Regions from separate parts of the Streptomyces sp. NPDC101490 genome, predicted to be linked through region 2. Evidence: riboswitches for the same ligand, from Rfam matches in the RefSeq annotation. Region 2 holds a riboswitch; the other holds the start of a gene.
What was found. A riboswitch is a leader RNA that binds a small molecule or an ion and turns the genes downstream of it on or off. The one in region 2 is predicted to bind cobalamin.
Positions count from the first base shown of each region.

Region 1: another riboswitch for cobalamin. It lies ahead of ACIRQY_RS25540 (acyl-CoA thioesterase); the one in region 2 lies ahead of ACIRQY_RS10520 (prenyltransferase/squalene oxidase repeat-containing protein).

Region 1 covers NZ_JBIWNI010000016.1:160,052-163,445, reverse strand. Annotated here, with positions in the region: gene ACIRQY_RS25550 (GNAT family N-acetyltransferase) at 1-176, shown strand, start outside; gene ACIRQY_RS25545 (hypothetical protein) at 231-800, shown strand; cobalamin riboswitch at 1,019-1,170, shown strand; gene ACIRQY_RS25540 (acyl-CoA thioesterase) at 1,243-1,731, shown strand; cobalamin riboswitch at 1,892-2,041, shown strand; gene metE (5-methyltetrahydropteroyltriglutamate--homocysteine S-methyltransferase) at 2,226-3,394, shown strand, end outside.
Region 2 covers NZ_JBIWNI010000003.1:635,511-638,904, reverse strand. Annotated here, with positions in the region: gene ACIRQY_RS10525 (SCO2322 family protein) at 1-170, opposite strand, end outside; gene ACIRQY_RS10520 (prenyltransferase/squalene oxidase repeat-containing protein) at 167-1,414, opposite strand; cobalamin riboswitch at 1,488-1,610, opposite strand; gene ACIRQY_RS10515 (MBL fold metallo-hydrolase) at 1,742-2,794, opposite strand; gene ACIRQY_RS10510 (GNAT family N-acetyltransferase) at 3,031-3,394, opposite strand, start outside.

The DNA of each region.
Region 1 (3,394 bases), on a different contig from region 2:
ATGTCGCCGCGCGCGGGCACACCGCGACCTGGAGCTGTTCGCGGGAGAACCGGGCGAGCCGTCTGCTCGGCTGGTCGGCCGGTTTCCGGCTGGTCCGGGAGTACGTCCACCACTCGACCGGGCCCTTCACCGCCACCGCCGTCAGCGGGACGTCAAATCTGCCCGCCGCCGCGTAAACACCGCGTTGTCCCCGGCGGGTCGGGACGGCCCGGGGTCCTAGCGTCGGCGCCATGCAGCCTCCTGTCCGTACCCCCGCTCCCGTCCCCGGTCCCTCTCCCGCCCCTCTGCCCGGCGCCGCCTCCGACGTCCTGCACGACAGGGGCTGGCCGGGCGAGGCCCGTGCGGCGGCCGTCTGCGCGGGCCTGCTGCTTGGGACGTCGCTGGGCGTGGACGCCGGGGCGTACGGGCTGCCGCTGTCCCACACCCTCGGCTGGATCGCGCTGTCGGCGCTGCTGTTCGTGGTCCTGCTGCCCGCACGGGTGAGCCTGGCCCCGGGGCTGCTGACGGCCCGGGGGCTGTGGGTCACCAGGACGGTCCGCACCGATCTGCTCACGGCGGTCGCGTGGCCGACGGGCACCGCCCGGCGGCTGCGCCTGCGCGACGGGGAGGGCGGGTGGGCCGAGGTGGACCTCCGGGTCCTCCTGGACAATCCGGCCCTGTGGCTGCGGATCGAGTCCGCGGCGCTGTCCGCCCGGAGGCGGGGGACCCTGGTCCACGGCACGGCCGACCTCGCCCGGCTCGCGCTGCGCGTCGACACCGAGACGACCCGCGCCGTCCTGAACTCCTCCGGTCTGGAGTGACGCGCGTCCGGAGGGCCTCAGGACGGCGCGGGTCGCTGTGCGGCGGTCCGCCGGACGGACCGGCCGGCCCTGCTCGACGGCGGGTCCCTCCGGGACGAGACCGGGCGGCGCCGTGGCCATGGCGCCGGAATCCTCCTCGGGTCCGCTCTCCACGTGGTGGACGGCACGTAGGCTGGCGGGGCAGCTGGTTCGCCCCGTCCGCCAGGCGGGGGCGTCGCAAGAGGGAACCCGGTGGGAATCCGGGACTGCCCCGCAGCGGTGAGCGGGAACGACCGCCGTCATACGCACTGGGCCCGGCACACCGGACCTGGGAAGCGACGGCCACTAGGTGAACTCCCCCAGGAGAACGCGCCCGCGAGTCCGAAGACCTGCCCGCTGTCCGCGCGCCGGACACCCCGTGCGTGCGGAACCGCCGAGCCGCGACTCGCGAAGGAGAGTTGACGTGGCAGATCCCGCCGTCACCGGCCTTGCCGCAGACCCCACCGACACCCCGGGCCCCGCCCGCGCTCCCGTTCCCCGTAAGGGGAAGACCCCGGACGACTCCCGGGTGGTCCTCGCCCACATCATGAGCGACCACGACACCAATCTGTACGGCACCATCCACGGCGGGGTGATGATGAAGCTCATCGACGACGCCGCCGCGGCCGCCGCCGGGCGCCACGCCGACGGACCCGCCGTGACCGCGTCCGTCGACCGGATGACGTTCCTGGCCCCCGTACGCGCCGGGGACCTGCTGAGCGTGGAGGCCGGGCTCGAACGGGCCGGACGGACCTCCATGACCGTCGGCGTGCGGGTGACCGCCGAACGCTGGAACAACTCCGGTCCCGTCACCGAAGTGGCCACCGCCTTCCTCACCTTCGTGGCGATCGACGCGGACGGCGGTCCGCGTCCCGTGCCCGCCCTCGTCACCGCGCTGCCCGGCCTGTCCTGAGGGGGACGGGGCCGCCGTTCCTCCGGGGACCGCGGCCCCGTGCCGCACGGATCAGGTCAGGGACCGTCCGGGATTCGGACAACATCCGGCGCTCGTCCGGCGCGACCCGTACCCTGGCGCGTGCAGCTGGTTCGCCCCGTCCGCCAGGCGGGGGCGTCGCAAGAGGGAACCCGGTGGGAATCCGGGACTGCCCCGCAGCGGTGAGCGGGAACGACCGCCGTCATACGCACTGGATCCGACACCGGACCTGGGAAGCGACGGCCACTAGGTGAACTCCCCCAGGAGAACGCGCCCGCGAGTCCGAAGACCTGCCCGTTGCCCGCACGCGGACGATTCCGCGCGCGGTCATCCGGTGACCTCGAGGGCGGGTCGGCGACCATACGGGCGGACAGCCGTGCCATGCCGTGCACGCGCGTCCCTCCGTCTCCGGTCACTCCTTCCGTGTCTCGCCAGGTCTCCGGACCTCAGGGATCCATCTCGTGAAGGAGATCTCCGTGACCACGAACTCCGCGGCACCCGCGGCACGCGCCACCGTGTACGGCTACCCCCGCCAGGGCCGTGACCGTGAACTCAAGAAGGCGGTCGAGGGCTACTGGAAGGGCCGGGTCACCGCCGACGCCCTCCACGCCGTCGCCGCCGGACTGCGCCGGGCGAACTGGCTCGAACTCTCCGGGGCGGGCATCGCCGAGGTGCCGACCGGCGACTTCTCGTTCTACGACCACGTCCTGGACACCACCGTGATGGTGGGCGCGGTCCCCGGCCGGCACCGGGAGGCCGTGGCCGCCGACGCCACCGACGGCTACTTCGCCATGGCGCGCGGCACCCAGGACGTCGCTCCGCTGGAGATGACCAAGTGGTTCGACACCAACTACCACTACCTCGTGCCCGAGCTGGGGCCCGACACCGTCTTCACGGCCGACTCGACCAAGCAGGTCGCGGAGCTGAAGGAGGCCCTCGCGCTCGGTCTGACCGCCCGTCCCGTCCTGGTCGGGCCGGTCACCTACCTCCTCCTCGCCAAGCCCGCCCCGGGAGTGGCCGAGGACTTCCAGCCGCTGACCCTGCTGGACCGGCTCCTGCCCGTGTACGCCGAAGTGCTCGCGGACCTGCGCGCGGCGGGCGCGGAATGGGTACAGCTCGACGAGCCCGCCCTCGTACAGGACCGCACGCCCGCCGACCTGAACACCGCCGCCCGCGCCTACCGTGACCTCGGTGCCGTCGAGGACCGGCCGAAGATCCTCGTCGCCTCCTACTTCGACCGGCTCGGCGACGCCCTCCCGGTCCTCGCCAAGGCGCCCGTGGAGGGGCTCGCCCTGGACTTCACCGGGCCCGCCGCCGCCAACCTGGCCGGGCTCGCCGCCGTCGGCGGCCTGCCGGGGAAGCGGCTCGTCGCGGGCGTGGTCGACGGCCGCAACATCTGGGTCACCGACCTGCAGAAGTCCCTCACCACCCTCGGCACCCTCCTCGGTCTCGCGGACCGCGTGGACGTCTCCGCCTCCTGCTCGCTGCTCCATGTGCCGCTCGACGCGACGGCCGAGAAGGACGTCGACCCGCAGATCCTGCGCTGGCTGGCCTTCGCCCGGCAGAAGACCGCCGAGACCGTCACCCTGGCCGCCGGACTCTCCCGGGGCACCGGTGCCATCGCCGGTGAGCTGGCCGCCAACCG
Region 2 (3,394 bases):
GCGGGGCCCTGGGTGGCGTACGCCCAGGGCTTGCCGCCGTCGCCCTGCCAGAACGACCAGTAGCGGTATCCGGCGGCCTGCGCGGGCGCCGCCGCGACCCCGGCGAGGGTGAGCAGGGCTCCGGCGGTGGCGCCCGCGAGCCGGGCGCCCCTTCTCCGTGAGACGGTCACTTCCTGCGGCCGCTCACGAGGAAGCCGATGCCGACGCCCACGACCGTGCCGATGCCGATGATCCACCAGACGTCGAAGCCGGAGTTCTCGTCGTCGCTGGTGGAGGAGGCGGAGGTGTCGGGGGTCTTGGGCGCGGGCCCGGTGGCGTTGAGCTGCTCGACGAGGTCGGTGGTGCCGAACTCGCGGGGGTCGGTGTCGGTGGCGCGGGCGGCGAGGACCAGCTGCGCGTACGCGGCCGGGCCGCCTTCCTTCGCCCAGCCCGCGGAGTTCTTCTCCAGCCATTCCAGGGCGGGCTTGGCCTCCTTGGCGGCGCCGGAGGCGGCGAGCGCGACGACGGCGTCGGCGGTGTTGCCGACGTCGGGCCGCTCGGTGGTGTCGGTGGCGCCGGGCATCGGCGGCAGGATGAGGTGGCCGGTCTTCGCGAGGGCCTTCGCCAGGTAGGAGGCGCCGTTGAGGGCGGCCCGCTCGGCGGTCGGCTTGGTCAGGTCGGCGCAGCTGGGGGGCTGCTCGGGGGAGGCCTTGGTGGCGACGGGGCTCTTGCCGAGTCCGGCGAGGGTGGCGGCGGCGGTGGCGTCGGCGTTCGCGAGCAGCTCGCCGTTCTTGCCGGGCTGGTACGCGAAGGCGCCCGCGCCGTCCTTGTCGGAGCAGGGCAGCGCGAAGGTGAGGAGCGCGTCGTAGGGGGTGCGGCCCTCGGCGGAGGTGTACGAGCCGGGCTTGACGCCGGTCGCGGCGAGGGCGCCGATGACGATCGAGGTGGAGTTGGCGTCGCTGGGGCCGCCCGCTCCGTAGCCCCAGCCGCCGTCCTTGTTCTGGACGGTCCTGAGCCAGCCCGTGCCCGCCTTGACGGCCTCGTCGAGCTTCTTCGGGTCGGCGGCCTGGCGGCGGACGGCGTCGAGCGCCTGCACGGCGACGGCGGTGGCGTTGGTGTCCCGCATCGTCTTGGCGTCGCAGGGCTTGCCGGTGTCGGGGCGGTAGGAGGCGAACGAGCCGTCGTCGCACTGCTGGCCGAGCAGCCAGTCCACGGCCCGGTCGGCGGGCTGGTAGCCGGTGGCGCGCTGGGCGAGGAAGGCGAGGGACTGGCGCCAGACACCGTCGTACGTGGGGTCCTTGGTGCCGTACAGGCCGGGCGAGGGGGTGGCGGCGGGGGCCGAGGGGGAGGGTGCGGCGGTGGCCGCTCCCGCGGCTGCGGTGCCGAGCAGCACGGCGGCGGTGAGCGCGGCGGCGCCGTTGCGGACGGTGATCATGGGGCCCTCTCCTGCGGCCGGTCACCGGCACGCCTCGGGGGCACCTGGCTCCGGCTCCGTATTCCTCGACGGTGCCGCGGTCACGTCCCGTGCGGGGCATTCCGACTCGCTGTCCGGGGGACAGCTCTACGGCTGCGGGGTCAGTGCCGGATTCGCACCGGCTTCCCCCCGTACGGGCATGATGACGACCGGGTCAGTCTACCGGCCCGTAGGGAGGGCGCCCGGCGGGTGCGGGCCGCCCCGCACGGGCCCGTGGGCGGCTCGGGTGCGGCTCGCGCGGGGCTCGTAGGGGCAGGTGCGCGGGTTCACACGGCCGGGTGCGCGGGCTCATACGGCCAGGTAGGTGACCGGATCGGTGCCGGGGACGGCTTCGGCGCGGCCCTGTTTGACGAGTCTGCGCAGGTGCGCCTCGGCCTCGCTGACGGCGATGTTGCGGGAGGCGTGGGGGATGCGGTCCCAGGGGCGGTTCCACTCCATGCGCTCGGCGAGCTGCCAGGGGGTGAGGGGGACGGCGAGGAGCGCGAGGAGTCCGGCGAGCCGTTCCTCGTGGTGGTCGAGGAGGGCGCGGACGCGTCCGGCGGCGTCGGTGAAGGCGTGCTGGTGGGCGGGGAGGACCTCGGCGACGCCGAGGCGGCCGACGCGTTCGAGGGAGTCGAGGTAGTCGCCGAGCGGGTCGGTGGCGGCGGTCGCGTCGTCGGGGTCCTCGTACAGGCCGATGTGCGGGGAGATCCCGGGCAGCAGGTGGTCGCCGGAGAAGAGGCGGCCGTGGCCGGGGAGCCCGGCGGGGTGCTCCTCCTCCAGGTGGAGGCAGACGTGGCCGGGGGTGTGGCCGGGGGTCCAGACGGCGCGCAGTCTGCGTCCGGCGAGGCCGAGGAGTTCGCCGGGGACGATCTCGCGGTCGGGGAGGGCGGCGCGCAGCCCGGGGAGGGTGGTGGCGCGGCCGGAGTCGCGGGCGGCGCGCAGCGGGGCGAGGTGGTCCTCGGGGGCGCCGACGGCGGTGAGCTTGCGGGCGAGGTAGTCGAGCCAGGTGCCGGGCCGGGACTCGCGGGTGCGGCGGACCACGGCGGTGTCGGCGGCGTGCATGGCGATCCAGGCGCCGGACTCCTCGCGGACCCGGCCGGAGAGTCCGTGGTGGTCGGGGTGGTGGTGGGTGATGACGACGCCGTGGACGTCGGCGGGGGCGATGCCGAGGGCGGCGAGTCCGCCGGCGAGTTCGGCCCAGGAGGCGGGGTCGTCCCAGCCGGTGTCGACGAGGACCGGGCCCCGGTCGGTGTCGAGGACGTGGACGAGGGTGTGGCCGAGGGGGTTGTCGGGGATGGGCACCCGGAGGGACCAGACGCCTCCGCCGTGCTCGGTCACCTGGGGCGTGGATTCCTGCATGGGTCCTCGTCTCTCCACGGCGGTGCGGGGGTGCTCGACCGTTGCCCATCATAACTAGAACTGACAGTTCGTCAGAATGGCCTGTGCTGGATTGACTTCGACCTGTCGGGACCTGCGGTTTTGACCGTCGTGGTTGGTCGTTGTTGGTCACCCTTGGGCACCCTCGCACGGCCCACAGACGGCCCAGCCCCGCCGACCTTCTCCGGTCGACGGGGCTGGGCCGTGAAGCGCGAACGCTAGGTGGAGGGCATCGTGCTGGCAGGGGACAGGGGTTCGTCGGGTCGACTCAGCTCCCCCACGGGTCGCTGCGCCAGCCAGCCCGAACGGCGATGCTCCGGTGACTCGGTGCGTACGTGCGTGAACCCGAGCCGCTCGTAGTAGGCATGGAGCCCCGTGTTCGTACGCCACGTGTCGATGCGGACCCAGCTCCGCCCCTCCAGCGCGGCCAGCTGTGAGGCCCAATCCACGATGCGGGCACCAAGATTCCGCCCCGCCGCGACCCGAGAGACGATCAACTTGTAGAGGTAGAGCGCCGATTCGGGTTGGTCGTCGTCGGTCCAGAAGTCGCGGTCCACAGGCCCTCGACTCACCGTCGCGACG